4 regions of the Comamonas sp. CMM03 genome follow, and region 3 is predicted to be linked to each of the others. Evidence: predicted binding sites of a transcription regulator. Region 3 holds the regulator's gene; each other region holds the start of a gene.
What was found. The regulator sigma-54, encoded in region 3, starts transcription at its own class of promoters, with help from an activator protein. The targets are predictions, from matches to a motif close to TGGCANGNAANCTGCTTT.
Positions count from the first base shown of each region.

Region 1: nirB (nitrite reductase large subunit NirB) is a predicted target of sigma-54. The motif match lies at 5,561-5,578, and genes of this name have one in related genera.
Region 2: KW830_RS04245 (nitrate regulatory protein) is a predicted target of sigma-54. The motif match lies at 4,435-4,452, and genes of this name have one in related genera.
Region 4: KW830_RS15585 (urease subunit gamma) is a predicted target of sigma-54. The motif match lies at 2,967-2,984, and genes of this name have one in related genera.

Region 1 covers NZ_JAHUXB010000001.1:938,775-945,892, forward strand. The annotation lists gene KW830_RS04215 (nitrate reductase) at 1-2,347, opposite strand, end outside; gene nirD (nitrite reductase small subunit NirD) at 2,433-2,831, opposite strand; gene nirB (nitrite reductase large subunit NirB) at 2,896-5,400, opposite strand; gene KW830_RS04230 (ABC transporter ATP-binding protein) at 5,719-6,549, opposite strand; gene ntrB (nitrate ABC transporter permease) at 6,546-7,118, opposite strand, start outside.
Region 2 covers NZ_JAHUXB010000001.1:946,649-953,766, reverse strand. The annotation lists gene KW830_RS04265 (OmpA family protein) at 1-362, opposite strand, end outside; gene KW830_RS04260 (gamma-glutamylcyclotransferase) at 561-1,226, shown strand; gene KW830_RS04255 (hypothetical protein) at 1,413-1,748, shown strand; gene KW830_RS04250 (NADP-dependent isocitrate dehydrogenase) at 2,015-4,246, shown strand; gene KW830_RS04245 (nitrate regulatory protein) at 4,482-5,768, shown strand; gene KW830_RS04240 (CmpA/NrtA family ABC transporter substrate-binding protein) at 6,204-7,118, shown strand, end outside.
Region 3 covers NZ_JAHUXB010000006.1:17,994-25,111, reverse strand. The annotation lists gene KW830_RS18945 (hypothetical protein) at 1-129, shown strand, start outside; gene KW830_RS18940 (ribokinase) at 181-1,194, opposite strand; gene KW830_RS18935 (RNA polymerase factor sigma-54) at 1,399-2,964, opposite strand; gene lptB (LPS export ABC transporter ATP-binding protein) at 3,019-3,798, opposite strand; gene lptA (lipopolysaccharide transport periplasmic protein LptA) at 3,795-4,436, opposite strand; gene KW830_RS18920 (thiol:disulfide interchange protein DsbA/DsbL) at 4,591-5,241, opposite strand; gene KW830_RS18915 (SPOR domain-containing protein) at 5,311-6,000, opposite strand; gene argS (arginine--tRNA ligase) at 6,019-7,118, opposite strand, start outside.
Region 4 covers NZ_JAHUXB010000004.1:366,557-373,674, reverse strand. The annotation lists gene KW830_RS15590 (ATP-binding protein) at 1-2,748, opposite strand, end outside; gene KW830_RS15585 (urease subunit gamma) at 2,995-3,297, shown strand; gene KW830_RS15580 (HupE/UreJ family protein) at 3,399-4,007, shown strand; gene KW830_RS15575 (urease subunit beta) at 4,021-4,326, shown strand; gene ureC (urease subunit alpha) at 4,326-6,044, shown strand; gene KW830_RS15565 (gamma-glutamylcyclotransferase) at 6,063-6,533, opposite strand; gene ureE (urease accessory protein UreE) at 6,582-7,118, shown strand, end outside.

The sequences.
Region 1 (7,118 bases), on a different contig from region 3:
CCTGGCGGGCGCCGGCGGCTTGCTCCAGGGCACCGTTTTCCCCAAAAGGCACGCAGCTGGCACAGTCGAACGCAGGGAGCAAGGCGGCCAGTTGCTGGCGTGCGGCGAGGACGCGCTCCGGGGGCAACCAGACGCGGGCCAGCAAGCTCCACGGCAGGTCCACGGCCTGTACGTTGACGGCGGCATGCTTGAGCTCCGGCTGCTTGGACTGGGGGCAGAACGCCGGGGTGGTCAGTGCGTTCACGCCCCCCACGGCTTGGCCCTGGGGGTCGCGTCCGCTCAGGTACTCGCTGCCCCAGTGCATGGGCAGGTAGACCTGGGACAGACTCAGGCCGGGATCGGCCTGTACCGGCAGCACGATCTGGCCGTGGCGGCTGCGCACCGCCACCAGTTGGCCGGGCTGCAGACGGCTGCGTTCCATGTCCTGCGGGTGCATGCCCAGCACGGGTTCGCTCTGGTAGGCAAACAGGCGGCCCAGTTGGCCGGTGCGGCTCATGCCATGCCACTGGTCGCGCAGGCGGCCGGTGTTCAGGCTGAACGGAAAGCGCGCGCTGCGCGGCTCGGCGACAGGGCGGTAGGGCTGGGCGGCAAAGCGGGCGCGGCCGTCGGCGGTGGGAAAGATGCCGTCGGCATACAGGCGTGCCGTCCCTGCCTGCGCACCGGTGGGTAGCGGCCATTGCTGTGGGCCTGCGGATTCCAGCAGGGGCCAGGACAGGCCGGTGATGTCCAGGTCCCGTCCGCGCGTGCTGTCGCGGTGTTCGTTCCAGATCCGCTCGGCGCCTGCTGCGGCGTTGCCGGTGTCATAGGTGAACAGGCTGGGCTGGCCGGGGCGCAGGCGGGTCTCGATGCGCTGCGCGATCTGCGTGGCAATCTGCCAGTCGTGCCGGGCCTGGCCTGGCGCCGGCACTGCGGCGCGCACACGGGAGATACGGCGTTCGCTGTTGGTGACGGTGCCCAGCTTTTCCCCCCAGGTGGTGGCGGGCAGCAGCAGATCGGCGTAGGCGGCGGTGGCCGTGGTGGCGAATGCGTCCTGCAGCACCACCCAGTCTGCACGTTCCAGTGCGCGGCGCACAGTGGCCTGGTCTGGCAGGCTGTGGGCGGGGTTGGTGCAGGCGATCCACAGGGCTTTGATCTGGCCGTCGGCGGCAGCTTCAAACAGTTCGATGGCGGTCTTGCCGGGACTGGCCGGCACGCTGGGCACGCCCCAGAAGGCGGCCACTTCGGCACGGTGCTGCGCATTGGCCAGATCGCGGTGAGCGCTGAGCAGATTGGCCATGCCTCCCACTTCGCGGCCCCCCATGGCATTGGGCTGGCCGGTCAGCGACAGCGGGCCGGCACCCGGCTTGCCGATCTGGCCGGTGGCCAGGTGCAGATTGATCAGCGCGGCGTTCTTGGCCGTTCCGCTGCTGCTCTGGTTCAGGCCCTGGCAGTACAGGCTGAGCGTGGGGGCGCGCTGGGCGGTGCTGCCGTCTTCGCCGCCCAGTGCAAACCAGCGCGCGGCCTGCAGCACATCCTGCATGTCCAGGCCGCAGTCGAGTGCCACGCGCTCGGGGGTGGCTTCGCGCACCAGGGCCTTGATGCCGTCGAAACCGCTGGTGTGGCGGGCGATATAGTCCGTGTCCAGCCAGCCTTCCCACAGCATGGCGTGCAGCATGCCGTGGAACAGCTGCACATCGGTGCCGGGCTGCAGCGGCAGGAAGAGGTCGGCGATCTCGGCCGTCTCGGTGCGGCGCGGGTCGGCCACGATGATCTTGAGCTGCGGGTTGGCGGCCTTGGCGTCTTCCATGCGCCGGAACAGGATGGGGTGGGCCCAGGCGGCATTGCTGCCCACAATGAACAGACAACGGGCATGCTGCAGATCGTCGTAGCAGGCAGGCGGGGCATCGGCGCCCAGGGTGGCTTTGTAGCCTGCAACGGCGCTGCTCATGCACAGGCGGGAATTGGTGTCCAGGTTGTTGGTGCCCAGCAGGCCCTTGGCCAGCTTGTTGAAGACGTAATAGTCTTCCGTCAACAACTGGCCGCTGGCGTAGATGGCCACGGCATCCGGCCCGTGCTGCTGCACGGTATCGGCCATGCGGGTGGCCGCCAGGTCCAGTGCGGTGTCCCAGTCTGTGGGCTGGGGCGCCTGCCCGCGCGCAGCGCGCAGAAGCGGCTGCAGCAGCCGCGTTTGCTGGGCCAGCGCGGGGGCGGCGGTCAGGTGCAGCGTACTGCCCTTGGTGCACAGGCGGCCGTGGTTGGCGGGGTGCAGGGGGTCACCGCGCACGCCGGTGATCTGCGTCCCTTCGGACTGGATGATCACACCGCAGCCGACGCCGCAGTACGGGCAGGTGGAACGGGTTTCGGCCATGGTGTGGGCTTTCCGAGGTGGGGAGCGGCGTGTGCAGACGGGTCTGTACATGCCACCATGCTTGAGCTTGAGAGTGGTGCTGCGTTCAGGCCGCGTTGCTGGCGGCCTGGCCGCAGCGGCGGGCCGGCCCGGCGATGGGACGGGTCAGGTCGGTGGCCTTGGTGGCCAGCTCGGCCGCATCCATGAACACCTGGCCGTCGCGCACCTGGACGACAAAGGCGGGGGTACAGCCCTCGTCGGGCGCAGCGGCCTGGCCGTCGCACAGGTCCAGGGTCCAGTTGTGCAGCGGGCAGGCCACGCTGCGGCCGAACACCATGCCCTGCGACAGCGGCCCGCCTTTGTGCGGGCAGCGGTCGAGCAGGGCGAAGATTTCGTCCTCGGCATTGCGGAACAAGGCCACGTCCAGCCCCTGGGGGCGGGCGACGCGGCGGGCGCCCAGCACGGGGATGTCGTGGACGGCGCAGATGGCTTGCCAGGTGGTCATTGCTATTCCTTTCGGATCTGCTGGTATCGATGGGAGATTCATGAAGGCCTGCCGGGGCGGTACATCACACGCTGGCGGTCTGGGTGGGAGCCGCCTGCTGCGGCATGGCCGGGAGAATGGGGATGACGCGCTGGAACTGGCGGGCATCCACATGGGCCTTGTCAAGCTCGAACCAGGGGTCGGGTTCGCCATCCAGGGCGAACTGCAGCTGTTCCCACAGGGCCTTGCGGCCGGCGGCGTCTTCCAGAATGCGCCGCTTCACGTAGTCCAGGCCCACGCGATTCACATAGTGCACCGTGCGCTCCAGGTACCAGCCTTCCAGGCGGTAGAGCTGCATGAAGGCGCCCGTGTACTCCAGCACCTCTTCGGCCGTCCTGAGCTTGGTGAAGAAATGCGCCACCTCGGTCTTGATGCCGCCGTTGCCCGCGATGTGCATCTCCCAGCCGCTGTCCACGCCGATGATGCCCACATCCTTGATGCCCGATTCCGCACAGTTGCGCGGGCAGCCGCTGACGGCGAACTTCACCTTGTGCGGTGCATACATGCGCCACATGGCCCGCTCCAGGTCCTTGCCCAGCTGGGTGCTGTCCTGTGTGCCCATGCGGCACCATTCGCTGCCCACGCAGGTCTTGACGGTGCGCAGGGCCTTGGCATAGGCGTGGCCGCTGGGCATGCCGATGTCGTTCCACACCGCCTGCAGGTCTTCCTTCTTCACGCCCAGCAGGTCGATGCGCTGGCCGCCGGTGACCTTGACCGTGGGGATCTGGTATTTGTCCACCGCATCGGCAATGCGGCGGAGCTCGTCTGCCGTGGTCTCGCCACCCCACATGCGCGGAATCACGCTGTAGGTGCCGTCTTTCTGGATGTTGGCGTGGCTGCGCTCGTTGATGGCGCGGCTTTGCGGGTCATCCTGCGCCTCCTTGGGCCAGGTGCTGATCAGGTAGTAGTTCACGGCCGGGCGGCAGGTGGCGCAGCCATTGGGCGTGCGCCATTCCATGAAACGGAAGACCGCATCCGTGGTCAGCAGGTGGTGCTGGGTGATGGCCTCGCGCACGGCCTGGTGGCCATGGTCGGTACAGCCGCACACCGCCTTGGTCTTGGGCGTGCTGGAATAATCGCCACCGGCGGTGAACATGATGATCTGTTCCACCAGCCCGGTGCAGGAGCCGCAGCTGGCACTGGCCTTGGTGTGCTTGCGCACCTCGTCCAGCGTGAACAGGCCTTTGTCCTTGATTGCCTTGCAGATGGCACCCTTGGTCACGCCGTTGCAGCCGCAGACCTCGTCGCTGTCGGCCATGGCCGAGGCCTTGCTGTGGCCTTCGTGGCCGGTGTCACCGATGTTCGACTCGCCAAACATCAGCCGGTCGCGGATGTCTGCGACTGAGCGGCCTTCGCGCAGCAGCTTGAAGTACCAGCTGCCGTCCACGGTGTCTCCATACAGGCAGGCGCCCACCAGCTTGTCCCCCTGGATCACCAGCTTCTTGTAGACGCCGCCGCCGGGGGCATAGGGGTCGCGCAGCACGATTTCTTCCGTGTCCGCACCACCCTGGAAGTTGCCGGCCGAAAACAGGTCGATGCCGGTGACCTTGAGCTTGGTGGAGGTCAGCGAGCCCTGGTAACGCCCGATGCCCCATTCGGCCAGGTGGTTGGCCAGCACCTTGCCCTGCTCGAACAGCGGGGCCACCAGGCCGTAGGCCACGCCGCGGTGGGCGGCGCATTCGCCCACCGCGTAGATACGCGGATCGGTCACGGTCTGCAGCGTGTCACTGACCACAATGCCACGGTCCACATGCAGGTGCATGCGCTGGGCCAGGGCGGTGTTGGGGCGGATGCCCACGGCCATGACCACCAGATCGGCCGGAACTTCGCTGCCGTCCTTGAAGCGCACGGCACGCACGCGGCCGGTGTCGCCGGCCAGCAGCTCCTGGGTCTGGGCCTGCATCAGGAACTGCATGCCGCGCTCGGCCAGCGACTGCTGCAGCATCCGGCCGGCCACATCGTCGAGCTGGCGCTCCATCAGCCATTCGCTGGCATGCACCACCGTCACCTGCATGCCGCGCTTCATCAGTCCGTTGGCCGCTTCCAGCCCCAGCAGGCCGCCACCGATGACCACGGCATGGCGGTAGCGGGTGGCCGCGTCGATCATGGCCTGGGTGTCGGCAATGTCGCGGTAGGCCAGTACGCCCTGCAGATCGTGGCCGGGCAGCGGCAGGATGAAGGGGTTGGAGCCGGTGGCCAGCACCAGGCGGTCATAAGGGGCGCTGATGGTGTTGCCCGCCGCATCCACGCCATGCACCACGCGGCGCACCCGGTCCACCTCGGTCACCGTGCAGCCGGTGTGCAGGTGGATGTCATGGTCCTGGTACCAGGACCAGTCGTTGAGCACGATTTCATCGAGCGTCTGCTCGCCGGCCAGCACGGGCGAGAGCAGTATGCGGTTGTAGTTGGGGTGGGGCTCTGCGCCGAAGACCGTGATCTGGTACAGATCGGGTGCAATCTTCAGCAGCTCTTCCAGGGCGCGCACACCGGCCATGCCGTTGCCTACCAGAACCAGTTGGGATTTTTTCATCGTGCCCCCGTGGGTGGTTGCTTCATTCCAGGTTCGAAAACAAAAAAGGCGTCCTTTCCGGGCAGCGGTGTGCTGCGGGGAAAAGACGCCTTTGTCTTGTGCGACCTGCTTTGCGCCATTGCATAGCAGGTCTGCGGGCCAGCGGTGGCCTCGTTCATTTCAAGCAGTTTCTGTGCCAGTTGGCGCCAGGAACTTGCCCGGGAGCGGGTGCTTCACCCGGTATTGCAACGCACCGTGGTGGTGCGTTCGTGGTGTGTTCAGCGCGTGCCGTGGCCCACCGCAGTGCACGCCTGCGGTGCCCGGCGTCTGTGGACGGGGTCAGGCCGCTTTTTCTACATGGCCCTGGCGGGTGTAGAGAAAATCGATCACCGCCTTGCGGCAGCGCTGGTAGTCCCGGTCTTCGGCCAGTGCCACGCGGTTGCGCGGGCGCGCCAGCGGCACCTGCAGCACCTCGCCAATGGTGGCGGCGGGACCGTTGGTGAGCATCACGATCTGGTCGGAGAGCAGCACGGCTTCGTCCACATCATGAGTAACCATGACCACGGTGCTCCGGGTGCGTGCCACGATCTCCAGCAACTCGTCCTGCAGCTTGGCACGGGTGAGGGCGTCCAGTGCACCAAAAGGCTCGTCCATCAGCAGCACCTGGGGCTCCATGGACAGTGCCCGGGCAATGCCCACGCGCTGCTTCATGCCGCCGGAGATTTCGCCCGGCCGCTTGTGCGCTGCATGGCTCAGCCCCACCAGTTCCAGGGCAGCCGCAGTGCGGGCCTGGAGCTGGGCCTTGGTTTCCTTTTTGCCGAACACGCGCTCGACGGCCAGATGGACGTTGGCATGGCAGGTCAGCCAGGGCAGCAGGGAATGGTTTTGGAACACCACGGCGCGCTCGGGGCCCGGGCCTTTGATTTCCTTGTTGGCGCATAGCAGATTGCCGGCGGTGGGGGTGGTCAGCCCGGCAATCAGGTTCAGCAGGGTGGATTTGCCGCAGCCCGAGTGGCCGATCAGGCTCACGAACTCGCCCCTGGCAATGTTCAGGTTGATGTCGCGCAGTGCAGGGAACAGCCCTTTGGTCGTGGTGAAGGTCTGCTCCACACCCTGGATCTGGATGAACTTGGTGGAGAGCGACGGGTTGTGCAAGGTCGGATGGTTCATGCTTTCACCTCTTCAAACGTAAAGGCCGAAGCCAGTTTCACCAGTGCCCATTCCAGCAGCAGGCCCACGATGCCGATCACAAAGATGGCGATGATGATGTTCTTGACGTTCAGGTTGTTCCACTCGTCCCAGACCCAGAAGCCGATGCCCACGCCGCCGGTCAGCATCTCGGCGGCCACGATGACCAGCCAGGCCGTGCCCACGGCCAGGCGCACACCGGTCAGCAGATAGGGGAGCACCGAGGGGAAGAGGATGGTGGTGGCGATTTTCCATTCGCTCAGGTTCAGCACGCGGGCCACGTTCATATAGTCCTGGGGCACGCGCTGCACGCCCACCGCGGTGTTGATGACCATGGGCCAGATGGAGCAGATGAAGATGGTCCAGATGGCGGCGGGGTTGGCGCCCTTGAACACCAGCAGGCCAATCGGCAGCCAGGCCAGCGGCGAGACCGGGCGCAGCAGGCTGATCAGCGGGTTGCACATGCGGGACAGAAAGCGGAAGCGACCGATCACAAATCCCAGCGGAATTCCCACCAGCGCGGCCAGCCCGAAGCCCAGGCCCACGCGCTG
Region 2 (7,118 bases), on a different contig from region 3:
GCCAGCTTCTTGCCGCGCTGGGCGGCAATGCGCACCACATCGGCCAGGGCTTCGTCGGCACCAGCGGCCAGCTCGGCGCTGCCTGTGGCGAAGTAGAACTTGACCACGCCTTCTTCCACGCGGATGTAGGCGCCATCACCTTGCTGCACGGCACCCGCTGCCAGGGCAGGCGGGGTGCTTTGGCTGGCCACTGCAGAGTCCACCACGGCCGGAGCCGCCGCAGTGGGCGCGCCCTTGGCTCCGGCGACCGAGCGGTACACCACCGCGCCGACGACGGTGCCGACCACCAGAAGCACCAGGGCAAAAATGATGCCGAGGGCAAAGCGCTGTTGGCTGTCGTCGTCCGATGTATTGAAGGCCATGAAATTCTCCAGAGGATGTTGTGTGTGATCGTGCGTTCTTGCAGCCCGAATGCGGGGCATGGCGGAGCCTGTCCAGCCTGCCGCCGCTACGCGGGCCCGCTTGCGGGGGCCCATTCTAGAGGGAGTGCCGCCTGCATATGTAGTGCGCCTGTAGCCGCGTCGTGCCCATCCCATGGGTTTTGCTCTAGCATCACAGCCATGTCCGAAGTCCCTACTCTTCTGCCCGCCGCACCAGGCCGTGATCCACGCACTTTTTTGGAGCAAACGCTGCAGCAATGGGGGGGTGAACAGGATTTGTGGGTATTCGGCTACGGCAGCCTGATCTGGCGGCCCGAATTTGACTTTGCCGAGCGGCGCGATGCCAAGGTGCACGGCTGGCACCGCGCGCTGAAGATGTGGAGCCGCATCAACCGCGGCACGCCCGAACGCCCCGGACTGGTGTTTGCCATGCTGCCCGGAGGCAGTTGCCAGGGCGCAGCGTTCCGCATTCCCGCCCGGCAGGGGCATGAGACCCTGCATGCGCTGTGGCAGCGCGAGATGCCGCTGGCCACCTACGACCCACGCTGGTTGCAGTGCAGCACGCCCGAAGGCCCGGTGCGCGCCCTGGCCTTCACCCTGTCGCGGCACAGCCCCAGCTACTGCGGCACGCTGCCCCCCGAGCAGTACCAGCGCATCTTTGCCGAATCCGCCGGCATCTACGGCACCACGCGCGACTATGCCCTGGCCACCTACGACGGTCTGCAGGCCATGGGCATCCGCGACCGGGCGCTGGAACAGGTGCTGCACTGGGGCAAGGCCTGGGAAGACCGCCAGCCCCCGGCCCCGCCGCAGGCCCGCACAGGGCACCAGCCCCGGGGGCGCTGAACGCCCACGGTTGTCCCATGGCAGGCATGGAGGGCGCTGTAGCGCTCAGCACCCTGACAACCCGCAGCCCACACCGTGGTCAGTGCAGGCCCGGGCACCGCGGCGACGGTCGCACCATCTTGATGCGCATCAAACCCCGGGACATCCCATCGGACAGCGCCCGGCCTGCGGCCGATAATCCGCAGCATGTCTGACACCCCTACTTCCGCTCCCGACGGCGCAGCCGACACCACCCCGGACCACGCCGCAACGGCAGGGGCCGACACGCCCGTGCGCAAGCCACGCCTGGTGCGCTGGCTCATCGGCCTGCCGGTGGCCTTCTTTGCCATCCTGATGGCCATGGGTTATCTGTTCAATACCCCCGAAACCGAAGACCGCTGGGTCGCGCGCGAAACCATCCGCCTGTGCTGGAAGGAAGTGCAGAAGCCGCCCAAAGAAGGCAAGCCCGTGCATTTCACCCAGCAATCCGAATGCGAAAAGCTGGAATTCGACTTCAAAACCCAATATGGGGAAAACCCCTGATTCAGGGGCATGAAATCGGGCGGTCCGCAGGGCGGCATGCCGTGGCCGGCCGGTGGCGAAGTTACAGCTTGTGCATCGCAGCATAAAACACCGTTCCGTAGTGTGGAAGCTGATGCTAAACTCAAGTCTTATACAAGAGTTGGGATTGCGATCGCAGGTCCGCTCTTGTGGTGCGCTACACAGATAGCGAGCCGGGCCTACCCGCCCGGTGCCAATACGCCACGCGCGCAGGCGCGGTTTTTGAACCCTAGACAACAGACCACAACATGTCTTCATCCTCCAAGATCATCTACACACTGACTGATGAAGCACCGATGCTGGCAACGTATTCGTTGCTGCCCATCGTGCAGGCGTTCACGCGCTCCGCTGGCATTGACGTCGAAACCCGCGACATCTCGCTGTCCGGCCGTATCCTGGCCCTGTTCCCCGAGCTGCTCAAGCCCGAGCAACGCATCGCCAACGACCTGGCCGAACTGGGCGAACTGGCCAAGAAGCCCGAAGCCAACATCATCAAGCTGCCGAACATCTCGGCCTCCATTCCCCAGCTCAAGGCTGCCATCAAGGAACTGCAAGGCAAGGGCTACGCCCTGCCCGACTATCCTGATGTGCCCGCCAACGACGTGGAAAAAGACGCCAAGGCCCGCTACGACAAGGTCAAGGGCTCGGCCGTGAATCCCGTGCTGCGTGAAGGCAACTCCGACCGCCGCGCACCGCTGTCGGTCAAGAACTACGCCCGCAAGCACCCCCACAAGATGGGCGCCTGGACGGCCGACAACAAGGCCCACGTGTCCCACATGGATGCTGGCGACTTCTACGGCAGCGAAAAGTCCACCGTCGTGGCCAACGCTGGCAATGTGCGCATCGAACTGGCCACCGCCGCCGGTGCCACCAATGTCCTCAAGGCCACCACCAAGGTGCTGGCCGGTGAAGTGATCGACGCCTCCGTCATCAGCAAGAAGGCCCTGCGCAGCTTCCTGGCCGCACAAGTGCAAGACGCCAAGGACCAGGGCGTGCTGTTCTCCGCCCACCTGAAGGCCACCATGATGAAGGTCTCCGACCCCATCATCTTCGGCCACGTGGTCTACGCCTACTACGGCCCCGTGCTGGACAAGCACGCCGCTGCACTGGCCGAGATCGGCTTCAACGCCAACAACGGCATCGGCGACCTGTACGCCCGCCTGGACAAGCTGCCCGAAGCCAAGCGCGCGGAAATCGAAGCAGACCTGAAGGCCCTGGCCGCCGACCGCCCCGCTCTGGCCATGGTCAACAGCGACAAGGGCATCACCTGCCTGCACGTGCCTTCCGACGTGATCGTTGACGCCTCCATGCCCGCCATGATCCGCGACTCCGGCGGTATGTGGAACGCCGAAGGCAAGCTGCAGGCCGCCAAGGCCGTCATCCCTGACCGCTGCTACGCTGGCGTCTACCAGACCGTCATTGACGACTGCAAGAAGCACGGCGCGCTGGACCCCGTCACCATGGGCACCGTGCCCAACGTGGGCCTGATGGCACAAGCCGCCGAAGAGTACGGCAGCCACGACAAGACCTTTGAAATCGCCGAAGCCGGCACCGTGCGCGTGGTGGACGAAGCCGGCGCCGTGCTGCTGGAACAAGCTGTCGAAGCCGGTGACATCTTCCGCATGTGCCAGGCAAAGGACGCACCCATCCGCGACTGGGTCAAGCTGGCCGTCAGCCGCGCCCGTGCCTCCGGCATGCCCGCCGTGTTCTGGCTGGACGAAAACCGCGCCCACGACGCACAGCTGATCAAGAAGGTCACCACCTACCTGAAGGACCATGACCTGTCCGGCCTGGACATCCAGATCATGTCGCCCGTCAAGGCTACCCAGTTCTCGCTGGACCGCATCCGCAAGGGCCAGGACACCATCTCCGTCACCGGAAACGTGCTGCGTGACTACCTGACCGACCTGTTCCCCATTCTGGAACTGGGCACCTCGGCCAAGATGCTCTCCATCGTGCCCCTGATGAACGGCGGCGGCCTGTTCGAAACAGGTGCCGGCGGCTCTGCCCCCAAGCACGTGCAGCAGTTTGTGGAAGAAGGCTTCCTGCGCTGGGATTCGCTGGGCGAATTCATGGCCCTGGCTGCTTCGCTGGAGCATCTGGCCGGCTTTGCCAAGAACCCCAAGGCCCAAGTGCTGGCCGACGCCCTGGACGCTGCCACCGGCCGCTTCCTGGACGAAAACAAGAGCCCCTCGCGCAAGCCTGGTGCCGGCATCGACAACCGCGGCAGCCACTTCTATCTGGCCTCGTTCTGGGCCCAGGAACTGGCCAAGCAAGGCAAGGACGCCGAGCTGCAAGCCGTGTTCAAGCCCGTGGCCGAAGCCATGGTGACCAATGAAGCCAAGATCGTCGAAGAGCTGAACGCCGTGCAAGGCAAGCCTTCGGACATCGACGGCTACTACCGTCCCGATGAAGCCAAGACCGGCACCGCCATGCGCCCCAGCGCCACGCTGAACGCCATCGTCGGCAAGCTGGCCTAAAGCCAGGTCTGTGCCCTGCCTCTGTGAAGGGGCGGTGGCGACGGCTACCAAAAACCGGCCGTCCCTTTGCGGGGCGGCCGGTTTTTTTATGTCCGGGTTATCGCACCGGCCTGGCCTGCGTACAGTGCGGCCATCGTCAGGACTCTCTTGTGACGCGAATGCATGCGCCATGCACATGCACCACCATGAGGCACAGAACTTGCTGCCTGCACGGTAAAGCTCCGCATGCCCCACCATGACTTCTGCCCTGCATTACCTGATTGCCGTCCGCCGCTGTGAAATGGGCGAGCTGGAGCAACTGCTGCACACCAGCACCCTGGTGCGCCAACTGGGTGCGCTGATCCATGCGCTGCAGGCCGAGCGCGGCCTGTCCAACATCGTGCTGGCCAGTGGTGGGCAGCGCGGCACCAGCGTTCGGCTGGCGCAGGTCCAGACAGCGGACCGCTGCACGGCACAGCTGCACCAGGCACTGGCGCAACTCGATCTGAATGCCTTCCAGGGCGGTCACGGTGCGCGGCTGTTCAACCATATCGCCTATGTGTTGCAGGGGCTGGACGCCTTGCCCGCGCTGCGCCAGCAGGTCAGCGCGCTGGCGCTGACACCCGATGCCGCCACAGCGGCCTATATCCGCCTGATCGCTGGCCTGCTGGCCGTGGTCTTCGAGGCGGCCGACAGCGCCACCGAGCCAGGCATTTCCCGCCTGCTGGTGGCCATGTTCCACTTCATGCAAGGCAAGGAGCTGGCCGGCCAGGAGCGAGCCACCGGGGCCGCTGCCTTTGGCAGCGGCCGCAGCCAGGCCGCACGCCAGCAGCACTGGCTGCATCTGATCGACGCGCAGGAGCGCTGCTTTCAGGTGTTTGCCGATTGCGCACCCGCCACGCCATTGGCGCTGTGGGAAAAGACCCAGCACCACAACCCCGAGTTGCTGGTGATCGAGCGCATGCGCCGCATGGGCTGCACCGCCGCCACCGGTCAGGCCCTGGATGCCGAGCTGAGCACACCCTGGTTTGAAGCCTGCACCGCCCGCATGGATGCCTTGTATGCCATCGAGGTGCAGCTGGCTGACGAGCTGCAGCAACGCTGCACCGCCCAGCTGCAGGCGGCCCGACAGGCGCCAGAGCCACGGGCACTGTTGCAGCGCAGCGCCGGTGCGGGTGACGCCCCTGCCCCCGCAGCGCCCGACGGCCTGCCCGATTTCTTCCATGCACCAGCCCCCGAAACCACGCTGCAACTGGGCAACAGCCTGGCACCGCAGCTGGGCCAGTCGGTGCTGAGCCTGGTCCAGGAGCAATCCCAACGGCTGCGGGCCATGCAAGCCGAACTGGAAACCGTGCGCTCCGCCCTGACCGAACGCAAGACGCTGGAGCGCGCCAAGGGCCTGCTGATGGCGCACCGCCAGCTCAGCGAGAGCGAAGCACACAAGCTGCTGCGCCAGACCGCGATGAACCAGAACCGCCGCCTGATCGATGTGGCCGAGGCCGTGCTGGCCATGGCCGATCTGCTGCCGCCGGCGCAGGGCTGACCTTCCCGCACACCAGCCGAAACGCACCAACACACAGCAGCACTGGCGCCGGCACCCCTGCTGCAGCGCACCAAAACCGCGCTGCCATCCACCGATATGCGCACTGCAAAGCGCATCACCGCGCTCCATAGGCGGTGCTTCCCTGGGGAAACCCGCCGCTGGCAAGCTGGCACGGTTTCTGCATTCCTTGGCGGTGAATCCCGGCCAACGGCGGTCTGGAATCAGCCCCCACACACAGGACAACGGCGTCCCCATCCCCTGCGCACCGCAGACGGATCGGGACGCCGTTGTGCTTTGCAGCGCTGGAAACAGCCCTGTGGTGGGATCCGTCGTTCCGTTGAAAAAGCATTCGCCCCACGCACTGGAAGGAGCCGAACCATGGCACAGCACACCCCGGATACCGCTTGCACTCCCCCATCCACCCCGGCAGACCCCATGGAAGCGGGCAGCCGCCGCCAGTTTCTGCGCCAGGCTGGCGGCATCGCCGCAGGTGCCGCCCTGTACACCCAGTTGGGACATGGTGGCGTATGGGCCGCCGGATCGGACGCCCCGGAGAAAAAGGAAGTGAAGATCGGCTTCATCCCGCTGACGGATTGCGCCAGCGTGGTCATGGCCTCGGTGCTGGGGCTGGACCAGAAGTACGGCGTCAAGATCATTCCCACCAAGGAAGCCAGCTGGGCCGGCGTGCGTGACAAGCTGGTCAACGGCGAGCTCGACTTCGCCCATGTCCTCTACGGCCTGGTCTACGGGCTGCACCTGGGTGTGAGCGGGCCCAAGAAGGAAATGGCCGTGCTGATGACGCTCAACCAAAACGGCCAGGCCATCACCCTGTCCAAGAAACTGGCGGACAAAGGCGCAGTGGATGCCGCCAGCCTGGCCAAGCTCATGGCCAGCGACAAGCGCGAATACACCTTTGCCCAGACCTTCCCCACCGGCACCCATGCCATGTGGCTCTATTACTGGTTGGCATCGGCCGGGATCGACCCGCTCAAGGACGCCAAGGTCATCACCGTGCCACCGCCGCAAATGGTGGCCAATATGCGCATTGGCAATATGGATGGCTTCTGCGTGGGCGAACCCTGGGGCCACCGCGCCATCATGGACAACATCGGCATCACCGCCGTCACCACGCAGGACATCTGGCAGGGCCACCCCGAAAAAGTGCTGGGCACCACAGCCGAATTCGCACAGAAAAACCCCAACACGGCGCGCGCCGTGATGATGGCCATTCTGGAAGCCGGCCGGTGGATCGACGCCAGCCTGCAGAACAAGCTGAAGATGGCCGAGACCATTGCCGGCAAAGCCTATGTGAACACCAGCGTGGACGCCATCAACCAGCGCATCCTGGGC
Region 3 (7,118 bases):
CCGTCTACCGGGCATGCCTGGTGCGAACGCACCAAGAGCTGCGAACGCCCCTGGGAGCTGGCCCTGCAGCGCGGCTTTGAAAACACCCCGGCGGGCTGGCACGCCTACTGCGACGGCAGCACCCGCTGAGCACGGCAGGCCTGCAGCCCGGCACGGCGGCTGGCGCGCTCGCCCCGCCGCCTACTGCACATGCAGCGGGCTGGCCACGCCACCGGCCAGGGCTTCGACCTGGGCCCGCTGCGGTATGGAAGGCTGGGCGCCCACCTGGCCCATGCACAGGCTGGCGGCACGTATGCCCCATTGCACGGCATCGCCCAGGGCATGGCCTTCGGCCAGCCGGGTGACCAGCGCCCCCAGAAAGCTGTCGCCCGCCCCCGTGGTGTCCAGCACCGGCAGCGCCAGCGCGGGATGGGTGCTGACACGCCCGCCGCAGACGGCCACCGCCCCCTGGGCGCCCAGCGTGACCACCACCTGGGACACGCCCCGCGCCAGCAGGCGCTGGGCGGCGTCGGCCGCCGTGGCCGGGCTGTCCACCGCCTGATCGCTGTAGGCGGCGGCTTCGACCTCGTTGACCACCAGGGTGTGGACCAGGGGCCACCAGGCTTCAGGCAGCTCGCGCACCGGTGAAGGGTTGAAGACCACGCGGCAGCCAGCGCTGCGTGCGGCCTCCAGCACCTGCTCCAGCACGCTGTCCGAGGTCTCGCGCTGCAGCAGCACGAAATCGGCCTGGGCCAGCACGTTCAGCAGCGCCTCGTCCGGCAGCTCCAGCAGCACATTGGCGCCGGGCACCACGCAGATCCGGTTCTGGCCATTGCCCTCCACCAGCACCATGGCCGCTCCGGTGGAGACCCCGTCCAGCACCTGCACATGGTCCATGTCCACGCCGGCGTCGTGCAGCGCCAGCCGCAGGCTGTTGCCATGGTGGTCACGGCCCACGCAGCCAAACAGCGTGACCTGGGCGCCGTGGCGTGCGCAGGCCACGGCCTGGTTGCCGCCTTTGCCGCCAGGCAGGTAGCGCAGGCTGTGGGCCATCACGGTTTCCCCGGCCCGGGGCACACGTTCCAGGTGCAGCACCGCATCCATGTGCAGGCTGCCCACCACGGCGATGCGGGCCACGCTGTGCGGGTGATCGGGTTCGGGCTGCGCCGACAGCAGCTTGCGGGGCAGCGCGGAAGAAGAAAGCGGTGCAACCATGGGGTGTCTCCTTTGCTGCCAACGGCCGTGGCATGTGCGGAATGAACCAAGGATGGCTGCACGATACCTCCAACTGCCGGTGCTGCCCAGCCGGTTTGCACGGGTCTGGGGGATTGCGGCAGCGCAGCATGCACGCAGGGGTTCCGCCACCGCGGGCCGTGGCCTCACCGGGCGTCCCGCAGCCCTCTGCGGCACTCCTTGCGCTTACAGCGTCTTGCGCAGATTGGCCGGAGCGATCTTCAGCGCCTCGCGGTACTTGGCCACGGTGCGGCGGGCGCACTCGATGCCCTGCTCCTTGAGCATTTCGGCGATCTGGCTGTCCGACAGCGGCTTCTTGGCGTTCTCGGCCGAGACAAACTGCTTGATCAGCGCCCGCACCGCCGTGCTGGAGGCATTGCCACCGGTTTCCGTGCCCAGCCCGGAGCCGAAGAAATACTTGAGCTCGAAGGTGCCGTGCGGCGTGGCCATGTACTTGGCGGTGGTCACCCGGCTGATGGTGGATTCGTGCAGGCCCAGCTCGTCGGCGATGTCGCGCAGCACCAGCGGGCGCATGGCCAGCTCGCCGTGCACGAAGAAGTTTTTCTGCCGCTCCACGATGGCGCGCGACACCCGCAGGATGGTGTCAAAGCGCTGCTGCACGTTCTTGATGAACCAGCGGGCTTCCTGCAGGCGCTGCTGCAGGCCGGCATGGCCTTCGCTGCCCTTGTGGCCGCGCAGCGCACCGGCATACACATCGTGCACGCGCAGACGCGGCAGCACGTCGGGGTTGAGCTGCACGTTGAACTGGGGTGTGCCTTCGCTGGCGCGGCGGCCGGCGCGGGTGACGATCACGTCCGGCACGATGATGTTGCGCTCCACATTGACAAAGCGCCGGCCGGGCCGGGGCTCCAGCCGGGCGATCAGCGCCATGGCCATGCGGGTGCGCTCTTCGCTGCTGCCCGTGGCCTGCATCAGGCGGCGCACATCGCGCCGGGCCAGCAGGTCCAGCGGCTGGGCACAGATTGTCAGCGCCGTTTCCACCACACTGGCCTCGGCCTCACCGCGCTGCAGCAGATGGTTCAGCTGCAACTGCAGGCATTCGGCCAGCCCCTGGGCGCCCACGCCCACCGGCTCCAGGCTGTGCAGCAGCCGCAGTGCCACGGTGAAGCGGTGCACCAGTTCGTCGAGCTGTTCCGGGTCGTCCGTGCCGGCCAGGCCCTCGGCCAGGGACTGCAGCGACTCTTCGAGGTAGCCGTCGTCGTTCAGGTTCTCGATCAGGAAACGCAGCACATAGCGGTCCAGCTCGGACAGGTGCAGCGACAGCGACTGGCGCAGCAGGTGGTCGGTCAGCGATTCATGTGCACGGGCCAGATCCAGGGCGCTGACTTCGTCGCCATCGCCGCCCTGGGCGTTGCGCGCCGGGGCATCACCGCCCCATTCGCTGTCATCGGGCCGCAGTTCGCTGGTGCCGTCGCCCTCCCAGTCGGGGGCATCGTATTCCGTGCTGCCGGAGCCTTCCGCACTGTCGGCGGGCGCCTCCGCAGCCCCTGCCGTCAGCGCGCCATCGGCGGCATAGTCATCGCCCTGCACCGGCGTATCCGACTGGGACAGGCCGAAGTCTTCGCGGGGGGCGTCGTCGCTGTCGACTTCCAGAAACGGGTTGTCGTCGAGCATCTGCTCGACTTCCTGCGCCAGCTCCAGCGTGGACAGCTGCAGCAAGCGGATTGACTGCTGCAATTGCGGCGTCAGCGCCAAATGCTGCGACACCCGCAGTGACAAACCAGGCTTCAACGCGACGCTCCCTCTCTGTGATCTTGTATGTGTCGTGGCGGCGGAAGTGGCGGGCTACATCCTGAAATGTTCGCCCAGGTAGACCCGCCGGACGTCGGCGTTCTCCACAATCTCTTCCGGTGTGCCCTGCGCCAGCACATGGCCGTCGCTGATGATGAAGGCGTGGTCGCAGATGCCCAGCGTCTCGCGCACGTTGTGGTCGGTGATCAGCACCCCGATACCGCGCTCCTTGAGGAAGCCGATGATGCGCTGGATCTCGATCACCGCGATGGGGTCGATACCCGCAAACGGCTCGTCCAGCAGGATGAAGCGCGGCTGCGTGGCCAGGGCCCGGGCGATTTCCACGCGGCGGCGCTCGCCACCCGACAGCGCAATCGCCGGCGAGGAGCGCAGGTGGTCCACACGCAGTTCCTTGAGCAGATCAGTCAGGCGCCGCTCCACCTCGGCCTTGTTCAGGGGCTTGCCCTGTTCGTCCTGCTGCAGCTCCAGCACGGCGCGGACATTGTCTTCCACGCTGAGCTTGCGGAAGATGGAGGCTTCCTGCGGCAGATAGGACAGGCCCAGGCGCGAACGCTGGTGGATGGGCATGTTCGCCACCGAGTGGCCGTCGATGTAGATATCGCCGGCATCGCTGCGCACCAGGCCCACGATCATGTAGAACGAGGTGGTCTTGCCCGCGCCATTGGGGCCGAGCAAGCCCACCACTTCGCCTTTCTGCACGGCCAGGGACACGTCCTTGACCACCTTGCGGCTGCCATAGGACTTGGCCAGATGGTGCACTTCCAGGCGGCTGCTGGCGCCTGGGGCGGTCGGGGTGTCGGAAGAGCGGGTCACGGGTTGCGCAATTTCATGGTGTCCGAAGGCTTGAGCGGCTGCGCACTCGGCGCCACCGGGGCCTGCGGGGGCTGGGTCTTGGGCGCCAGCACGGCGCGCACGCGGCCACCGGAGCCGGCCGCAGCTTCCTCGCTGCCCGGCGTGGCGCGGCGGTTGCCGTCCACGGTGAACACATCGGTCAGGTTGTTGTAGGTGATGATGTTGCCGGTGATGTCGTCACTCAGCGTGGCGCCGGTGTAGCGGCGCAGCTGGCCCCGCTGGATCAGGCGCACATCGTCCTTCTTGCCGTCGTACTCGATGATTTCGCCTTCGCCTTCCACGTACTCTTCGGGTGCACCGGGCTGGGTGTCGCGCTTCTGGCGGAAGAACGCGCGCTTGCCGGGGGCCGCCCAGACCTTGCCGAACTGGTAACCCTCGGCGTCCTGGCGCACTTCCAGCTTGGCGCCGCGCAGCACGATGGTGCCCTTGGTCAGCACCACATTGCCCGTGAACGTGCTGACCTGCTGCAGCTCGTCATGGTGCAGCGCATCGGCTTCGATGTTCATGGGCTTGTTGCGATCGGCCTTTTCGGCCTGTGCCGTGCCCATGGCAGCTGCCAGGACCGTCAGCGCGAGTATCGGGAGGAGTTTGCGTGTCATGTGAGAAGGCATGAATCTTGCAGCCATTGTAGGGCACTGGTTTTCCCCAGGGCTGCCCTGTGGGCGACTCGCAAGGAAATCGACACAAAAAAGCCCGCTGGAAAGCGGGCTGTGTGCAGGGCGGTCAGGCCCTGCCGGGCGAAAGCGGGACCGCTCAGGCCTTGCGGCTCTGGTTGGCCAGGTAATCCACCACATTCAGCACGTTCTGCATGCTGCCGGCGCGGGGGCCGTCGGTGTAGAACTTGCCGGCCACGCCCATGGAAGGCACGCCCTCCACATCGTATTCCTGCTGCAGCGCCGAAGCCTTGCGCACCTGGTTGGCCACGGTGAAGGAGTTGTAGATCTCCTTGAACTTGGCCACGTTCGCGCCCTGCTTGCCCACCCATTCGAAGATGGCGTCATCGGTGGCCAGCTTGTTGCGCTCCACGTGGATGGCGTGGAACACCTTGACGTGCATGGCGTCGAAGTTGTCCATGGCCTGCAGCGTGAAATACAGCTTTTGCTGGGGCACGAAGCTGGCGTTGAAGGCCACGGGCACACGGCGCACCACCACATGGGCGGGAGCCTTCTGCTTCCAGGCGGCGAATGCCGGCTCGAAAGCGTTGCAATGCGGACAGCTGTACCAGAAGAACTCGACCACTTCCACCTTGCCGGCAGGTGCCTCGGTGGTGGCGGGCTTGGACAGTTTCACATAGTCCTTGCCTTCCTTGGGGGCGGCGGCCTGGGCATGGGCGGTCGCGGTGGCGCCCAGGGCCATGGCAGATGCGACCGAGGTGACGGCCAAGGAAAACTCACGGCGTTTCATCAAAGCTACTCCTGTTAGGGGATATTCACTGCCCAGTCAGAGCCGGGCCGTGGCAAAAAGTTCTGCCGGTCAGCGCTGCACGCGCACCAGGGCCGAATCCACCCCGGCGCCGTCGAGCTTGCCCTTGAGCTGCTCGGCGTCGTCACGCTTGCCGAATGGACCCACCCGCACCCGGAACACGGTACGGCCGTTCTGCTCGCGCTCGCTCACGCGGGCTTCCCAGCCCAGCATGGCCAGCTTGGCGCGCTGGGCATCGGCGTCGGCCTGGGTGCGGAAGGCACCCGCCTGCACAAAGTAGTCGAAACCGTCCGAACCCGAAGCGGCGGCGGCCTTGGCCTCCGACTGCTTGAGCTTCTGGTTGGCCAGGTCCCCCAGCGGGTCCGCCGAGGAGGCCTTGCCGTCAGGTTTCTTGGCGTCCTGCACCGGCGGAGTGGCCGGCGGGGTGCTGACACCCGTGGCCGGGCCACTGGTCGGTGGCGTGGTGGGCGTAGCCACCGGCGGCGCGGTGGGCGCCACGGGCTGCTGGGTCACCGGCTGCGTCTGCGTCTGGTTGGCCGGGTTCTTGCCGTACAGCGGCGAGTTCGGGTCCCAGTTCTTGTTGCGTTCGGCTTCCTTGGCCTCGGTGTCCTTGGGGGTCTTGGTCAGGAAGGGCACCGGCACTTTGGTCACATAGACCGCCACTGCCAGAGCGGCCCCCAGGCCGATGATGATGCCCAGGATCAGCCCGATCAGGGTTCCGCCACGTTGCTTGGTCTTCATAGTTTTGCGAGTCAATGCTTACATACGCTCGGGCGCGGACACGCCCAACACCGCCAGACCATTGTGCAGCACTTGTGCCGTGGCGGCGACCAGGGCCAGACGCGCCAGCTTGACCGCTTCATCGTCCACCAGGATGCGCTCGGCGTCGTAGTAGCTGTGGTAGCTGGAGGCCAGGTCGCGCAGGTAGAAGGTCACGTCGTGCGGAGCATTGCCCGCCGCGGCGGCGCTCAGCATCTCGGGGTACTTGGCCAGCAGCAGCATCAGCGCCTGGGCCTGCGGACCTTCCAGCGCGGACAGGTCCACCTTCTCGAGCGCAGGCACGCCCGCGCCGCCGGCTTCCTGCCAGGCGCGCAGCACGGACTGGATGCGGGCATGGGCGTACTGCACGTAGTACACCGGGTTGTCGTTGTTCTGGGCCACGGCCAGATCAACGTCGAAGGTGTATTCGGTGTCGGGCTTGCGCGAGAGCAGGAAGAAGCGCACCGCATCCTTGCTGGTCCACTCGATCAGATCGCGCAGCGTCACATACGAGCCGGCACGCTTGCTGATCTTCACTTCCTCGCCATTGCGCACCACGCGCACCATGGTGTGCAGCACATAGTCGGGGTAGCCCTGGGGAATGCCGACATTGGCCGCCTGCAGACCGGCGCGCACGCGGGCGATCGTGCCATGGTGGTCGGTGCCCTGGATGTTGACGACCTTGCCGTAACCGCGCTTGAACTTCTGGATGTGGTAGGCCACATCCGGCAGGAAGTAGGTGTAGGTCCCGTCGGTCTTGCGCATCACGCGGTCTTTGTCGTCACCGTAGTCGGTGGACCTGAGCCACAGTGCCCCGTCCTGCTCGTAGGTGTGACCGCTTTCGATCAGGCGCTTGACCGTGTCTTCCACATGGCCGTTCTGGTACAGGCTCGATTCGAGGTAGTACTCGTCGAACTTGAGGTTGAAGGCCTGCAGATCCTTGTCCTGCTCGTTGCGCAGATAGGCCACGGCAAAGTTGCGGATGTTGTCGTAGTCCTCGACATCGCCGTTGGCGGTGAACTCACGGTCATCGGCCTTGACGGTTTCCTTGTTCAGGAACGCCTGGGCAATGTCGGCAATGTAGTCACCGTTGTAGAAAT
Region 4 (7,118 bases), on a different contig from region 3:
GCCCAGGCCGGCGCCGCCCGTGCCCCCTGCACTGCTGCCGCGTGCAAAGGGCTCGAAGATGTGCACCAGCTCGTCCTGCTCCATGCCGGGGCCGGTGTCGATCACGCGCAGCGTCGCCATCTGGCGCGCATAGCGCACCTGCAGCGTCACGCTGCCCTGGGTGGTGAACTTGATGGCATTGCCCAGCAGGTTGATGGCGATCTGGCGCAGGCGCTTTTCATCCGCCCGCACCACCGCCGGAAGGCTGCCTTGGACGTCGTAGTGGAAATCCAGGCCCTTGGCCTGGGCCTGCAGCGCAAACAGGTCGGCCAGGGACTGCATGCCTTCGGCAAAGCGCATGGGCGCGACCTGCAGTGCCAGCTTGCCGGATTCGATGCGGGCGATGTCCAGCGTGCCTTCGATCAGCGACAGCAGGTGTTCGCCGCCGCGGCGGATCACCTGCACCGCGTGCTGGCGGTGCGGCGGCACGCTGTTGTCCGCCCCCATCAGCTGCGCATAGCCCAGGATGCTGTTGAGGGGCGTGCGCAGCTCGTGGCTGATGGCGCTGAGGTAGCGGCTTTTGGCCTGATTGGCCTGGTCGGCGGCTTCGCGCGCGGCTTCGGCAATGGCGCGTGCTTCTTCGGCCAGCTTGCGGGCGGCCTGCAGTTCGGCATCGGTCTGCTGGTGCAGGGCGATTTCCCGCACCAGCAGGCCGGTCTGGCGGTTGGATTCCTCTTGCGCCACGCGCCGGCTTTTCTGGGCCAGCACCAGCCACCAGGCCACGATGCCGGCGATCAGCAGCAGACCCAGATAGGCCTTGAGCAAGGTGGCCCGGACCGAGGCCGCCGCTGCCTGCACCGTGGCGGGCGATGCCGCGCGCTCCAGCGTCTGCAGCTCCTGGTGGTAGAGCAGCCCCAGCACGGCGGCCAGCACCGGGGCGATCACCAGCATCAGCAGCAGGAAGTGGCCCAGGCCTTTGTCCAGCAGCTGCCACAGCGGCCGGGGCAGCAGCCAGCGCAGGGCGCTGCGCCACTGCACGGCCAGGTGGGCCTGCGGCTTGCAGACATCGCCGCAGCGTGCATCCAGCGTGCAGCACAGCGAGCAGATGTGGCCGCCATAGGCCGGGCAATGCGCCATGTCCGGCGCCTCGTAGCTGCGGTCGCACACCGTGCAGCGCAAGGTGGCGGTGGCCGTGGCGGTACCGCCGGCGCTGCACTGCGCGCAGCTGACGCCCCCCGACTGCGCGCTGCGCGCGATGTAGTAGCGGCCCCGGGTGGCCCAGGCGATCAGCGGTGCGCTGACCAGGGCCACGACCATGGCGATCACGGCCGAGAACGCCTGCGCCAGCGGACCGAAAGCCCCCAGGTGCGCGGCGATCGACAGGCAGGACGCCAGCGCCATGGCGCCCACCCCCACGGGGTTGATGTCGTACAGGTGGGCGCGCTTGAATTCGATCCCCGGCGGAGACAGGCCCAGCGGCTTGTTGATCACCAGATCTGCCACCACGGCCATGATCCAGGCGATGGCCAGATTGGAATACAGGCCCAGCACCTCGCCCAGGGCGCGGAAGACGTTCATCTCCATCAGCATGAAGGCGATGAAGGTGTTGAACACCACCCACACCACCCGGCCAGGATGGCTGTGCGTGAGGCGTGAGAAGAAATTGCTCCACGCCAGCGACCCGGCATAGGCATTGGTCACATTGATCTTGAGCTGGGAGATCACCACAAACAGCGCCGTGGCCGCCACCGCCCAGCTGTAATGGGGAAACACGTTCTCGTAGGCGGCCAGGTACATCTGGTTCGGGTCCACCGCATGTTCGGCCGGTACGGCGTGGGAAATGGCCAGGTAGGCCAGCAGCGCCCCGCCGAGCATCTTGGCCACGCCCAGCACCACCCATCCCGGCCCGCCCAGCAGCACCCCCGCCCACCAGCGCCCGCGCTGGCCGGGCACGGGCTGGGGCATGAAGCGCAGGTAATCGGCCTGTTCGCCCATCTGCGTGATCAGGGCAATGCCCACGGTCAGCGCGGCGCCGAACAGCGGCAGGCTGAAGCCGGCGCCGGCATTGCGCTCGCCGCCGTAGTGCAGCACCTCGCTGAACACCTGGGGCTGCTTGATGGCCACATAGACAAACGGCACCACCAGCATCACCAGCCACAGCGGCTGGGTCCACACCTGCAGCCGGCTGATGATGGACACCCCGTGGGTGACCAGCGGAATCACCAGCAGCGCACACACCAGGTAGCCCCAGGCCGGCGGGATGTCCAGCGCCAGGTCCAGCGCATAGGCCATGACCGCCGCCTCCAGCGCAAAAAAGATGAAGGTGAAGCTGGCGTAGATCAGCGAGGTGATGGTGGAGCCGATATAGCCAAAGCCCGCACCGCGCGTGAGCAGGTCCATGTCCAGCCCGTAGCGCGCGGCGTAGATGCTGATGGGCAGACCGGCCGCAAAGATGATCAGCCCCGTGGCCAGGATCGCCCAGAAGGCATTGGCCCAGCCGTACTGCACCAGCAGCGTGGCGCCCACGGCCTCCAGAATCAGGAACGAGGCCGCACCGAAGGCGGTGTGCGCCACACGTGCATGGGACCATTTGCGAAAGCGCTGCGGGGTGTAGCGCAGCGCGTAGTCTTCCAAGGTCTCCGTCGCCACCCAGGTGTTGTAGTCGCGGCGCACCTTGACCACCTGCTGCGCGGCAGGCGCCGCCACAGCCAGCTCGGCCGCGGCTGCAGGGGGGTTGTCAGCAACAGTGGTCAGCGGGGGACGGGCCATGGAGGCCCACGCTTGCAGCTTTCATGCCGCGCCGCATGCACACGCCGCCACCATGGCGCCCGGCAGGTGCGCGACCCGCCTGCGCCGCTGCGGCATGCCTTCGCCCAGCCTCCCCCCGATCTCGCGCATGCACCACAACCATGCATGCACCAAAAGCAGGCAACCCTTTGATTGCACTGTTTTTGTGCACACAGGCTTCGCCAAAGCGGTGCAGCACTTGGCACAGCGCTTGCATCGCCTGTGGGCATGGAACTCACACCTCGCGAAAAAGACAAGCTGCTCATCTTCACTGCGTCGTTTCTGGCGGAGCGGCGCCGTGCACGGGGACTCAAGCTGAATTACCCCGAGTCCGTGGCCCTGATCAGCGCCTATGTGCTGGAAGGTGCGCGCGACGGAAAGACGGTGGCGCAGCTGATGAGCGAAGGCCGTACGGTGCTGACGCGCGACGATGTGATGGAAGGGGTGCCGGAAATGATTCCCGACATCCAGATCGAAGCCACCTTCCCCGATGGCACCAAGCTGGTCACGGTGCACGACCCCATCGTCTGAGCGCCGCCACGACCGCCCCCACTGCACCGCACATTGCACCGCCCCCTGCGCCGCCATTTGCCCTTTCGCCAGCCGGCTCTCCCCTTCTTGCCCAGACTGCCATGAAAACCAAACACCTCCTCACCACCCTGACCGCTGCAGCGACTGCCCTGCCCCTATCCGCCCTGGCCCATGTGGGCGCGGATGGCGGCGGTCACCACAATTTCCTGGACAGCATGAGCCATGCCTTTGCCCACCCGTTCACCGGCGCCGACCACCTGGCCGCGATGCTGGCAGTGGGCGCCTGGAGCGCACTGACCGTCACGCCCGCCTGGCGCGCGCCGGCTGCGTTTGTCGCACTGCTGGTGGCCGGTGCGTTGGCGGGCTTTGCCGGCCTGTGGGTGCCGGGCGTGGAGCCCATGATTGCAGCCTCCGTGCTGGTGCTGGGCCTGCTGGTGGCCGTGCAAAAGAAGATGCCCTGGGTGCTGGCCGCCGCGCTGGCCGGCGTGTTTGCCTTCTTCCATGGCGCCGCCCACGGCTTTGAGCTGGCGGGGGACACGGGCTGGGCCGCGGTTGGTGCCCTGACCGGCATTGCGCTGGGATCGGGCCTGCTGCATGTCTGCGGCATGGTGCTGGGGAAGGCCGTGATGCAGCGCCACCAGTGGGCTGCCAAGCTCGGCGGCGGGGCCACTGCGGCCCTGGGTGCCTTCATGCTGACCAAGCTGGCATAAACCGGAGGCCCGCATGATCCCCGGAGAACTGCTACTGGACGAGGGTGCCCACCCTCTCAACCCGGGCCGCCGCACCGTGGCCCTGGTGGTGCGCAATGCCAGCGACCGCCCGATCCAGGTCGGATCGCACTACCACTTTGCCGAAACCAATGCGGGACTGTCCTTCGACCGCGACGCCGCACACGGCATGCGCCTGAACATCGCCAGCGGCATGGCCGTGCGCTTCGAGCCGGGCCAGCAACGCACGGTGGAACTGGTGGACATGGGCGGCGACCGCAAAATCTACGGCTTTCGCGGCCTGGTACAGGGAGACTTGTGATGGCACAGATGGACCGACGCGCCTATGCCGAAACCTTTGGCCCCACCGTGGGCGACCGCGTGCGCCTGGCCGACACCGAGCTGCTGATTGAAGTCGAAAAGGACTTCACGCTGGCCGCAGGCGGCTATGGCGAAGAAGTGAAATTCGGCGGCGGCAAGACCATCCGCGACGGCATGGCGCAAAGCCAGCGCAGCCGCGCGCAGGGCGCCATGGACACGGTGCTGACGAATGCGCTGATCATCGACCACTGGGGCATCGTCAAGGCCGACATCGGCCTGCTGGGCGGCCGCATTGCCGCCATCGGCAAGGCGGGCAACCCGGACACGCAGCCGGGTGTGGACATCATCATCGGCCCGGGAACCGAGATCATCAGCTGCGAGGGACTGATCGTCACCGCGGGCGGCATCGACACCCACATCCACTTCATCGCACCACAGCAGATCGAAGAGGCGCTGACCAGTGGCGTGACCACCATGATCGGCGGCGGCACGGGCCCGGCCACCGGCACCTTTGCCACCACCTGCACGCCCGGTCCCTGGAACATGGAACGCATGCTGCAGGCCGCCGACGCCTTCCCCATGAACCTGGGCTTTCTGGGCAAGGGCAATGCCAGCCTGCCGCAGGGCCTGCACGAGCAGATCAGTGCCGGGGCCATCGGCCTGAAGCTGCACGAAGACTGGGGCAGCACGCCCGCGGCCATCGACAACTGCCTGACCGTGGCCGAGGAGACCGACACGCAGGTGGCCATCCACACCGACACGCTGAACGAGTCCGGCTTTGTGGAAGACACCGTGGCCGCCTTCAAGGGCCGCACCATCCACACCTTCCACACCGAAGGCGCGGGCGGCGGCCATGCGCCCGACATCCTGAAGGTGGTGGGCGAGGCCAACGTGCTGCCCAGTTCCACCAACCCCACACGCCCCTACACCATCAACACGCTGGACGAACACGTCGACATGCTGATGGTCTGCCACCACCTGGATGCGGGCATTGCCGAAGACCTGGCCTTTGCCGAAAGCCGTATCCGCAAGGAGACGATTGCGGCCGAGGACATCCTGCACGACATTGGCGCAATCAGCATGTTCAGCTCCGACAGCCAGGCCATGGGCCGTGTGGGAGAAGTGATCCTGCGCACCTGGCAGACCGCGCACAAGATGAAGCTGCAACGCGGTGCACTGCCAGGTGACGGCGCGCGCCACGACAACTTCCGCGTCAAGCGCTACATCGCCAAGTACACGATCAACCCCGCCATCGCCCACGGCATCAGCCACGAAGTGGGCAGCATCGAAGTGGGCAAATGGGCCGACATCGTGCTGTGGAAGCCCGCGTTCTTTGGGGTCAAACCCGCCTGCATCCTGAAAGGCGGCTTCATTGCCATGGCCGCCATGGGCGACCCCAATGCGTCCATCCCCACGCCGCAACCGGTGCACTACCGGCCCATGTTCGGCAGCTTTGGCGGCGCCATCGCCAGGACCTCGCTCACCTTTGTCTCGCAAGCCGGTCTGGCCGCGGACATTGGCCAGCGCTTCGGCCTGCACAAGACGCTGTCGGCCGTGAAAGGCATTCGCGGCGTGCGCAAGCAGCACATGGTCCACAACGACCTGGCCCCCCATATGGAAGTGGACGCCCAGACCTATGCCGTGCGTGCCAACGGGGACCTGCTGACCTGCGAGCCCGCGCACAGCCTGCCAATGGCGCAGCGCTATTTCCTGTTCTGAGGGCCGCGCATGCCCTGCCTAGCCCTGCGGCTTGCCCGCCCTGAACCACGCCAGCCAGTCACCGGCGGGCACGCGCGGGCAGCGGGCCAGGGCCTGCGGCAGGGCTTCATACACCATCATGCGGCAGGTCACGACCAGCCCATCCCCCTGCTGCACGGTCTGGGTCAGCAGCCGCTTGCGGTACTGGCCCAGATCCTGCGGCCAGATGTCTTCCAGCCGGTCCAGCTGCTGCTCCAGCGCGGGATGCAAGGGGTAAACCTCGGCCAGCACCGGGCCGCAGCCATCCAGCTGCAGTCCGGGCCACTGGCCCATGTCCCACAAGCTGCCCTGCAGCCAGGTGGTACCCACCTGCGCGATGCCGGGCTGAAAGCGCCGGATGTCATTGCTGCCGCCTTCGCGCAGCGTGCCGTACACCGCCACATGCTCTGCACCGCAGCTGTGCCAGGGCGGCATCGCCGCAGGAAAAGGCTGGAAATCGTCTCTTGACATGCATGTCATGCTATCGCTTTCAAAGTCCTTTTTGCACCTGAATTCACCATGTTGACCGCCAACAAACTGCTGCCCCAAGGCCAAGGCCTGTCTGCCCCCCTGCTCAAACGCGCTGCGACCGTGGAGCTGGACTGGGATGTGCGCCAGAAGAGCCGCTTTGCCGCCACCGACAGCCAGGGCCGCGAACTGGCAATCTTTCTGCCGCGCGGCCAGGCCGTGCGCGGCGGCGACGTACTGGTGGCCGAGGATGGATCGCTGGTCCGCGTGCTGGCGGCGCCGCAGAAAGTGCTGCACATCACCGCCTGCGCCGTGCACGGATCGCCCTTCGACCTGATGCGCGCCGCGTACCACCTGGGCAACCGCCATGTCCCGATCGAGCTGCAGCCCGACCATCTGAAGATCGAGCCCGACCATGTGCTGGCCGATATGCTGCGCAGCATGCACATGACCGTGGTGGAAGCCGATCTGCCGTTCGAGCCGGAAGGCGGAGCCTACGGCGGCCATGTGACCAATGACGGCCACAGCCACCACCACCATGGCCATACGCACAGCCACTCCGATGGGCACAGCCATGACCACGGCCAT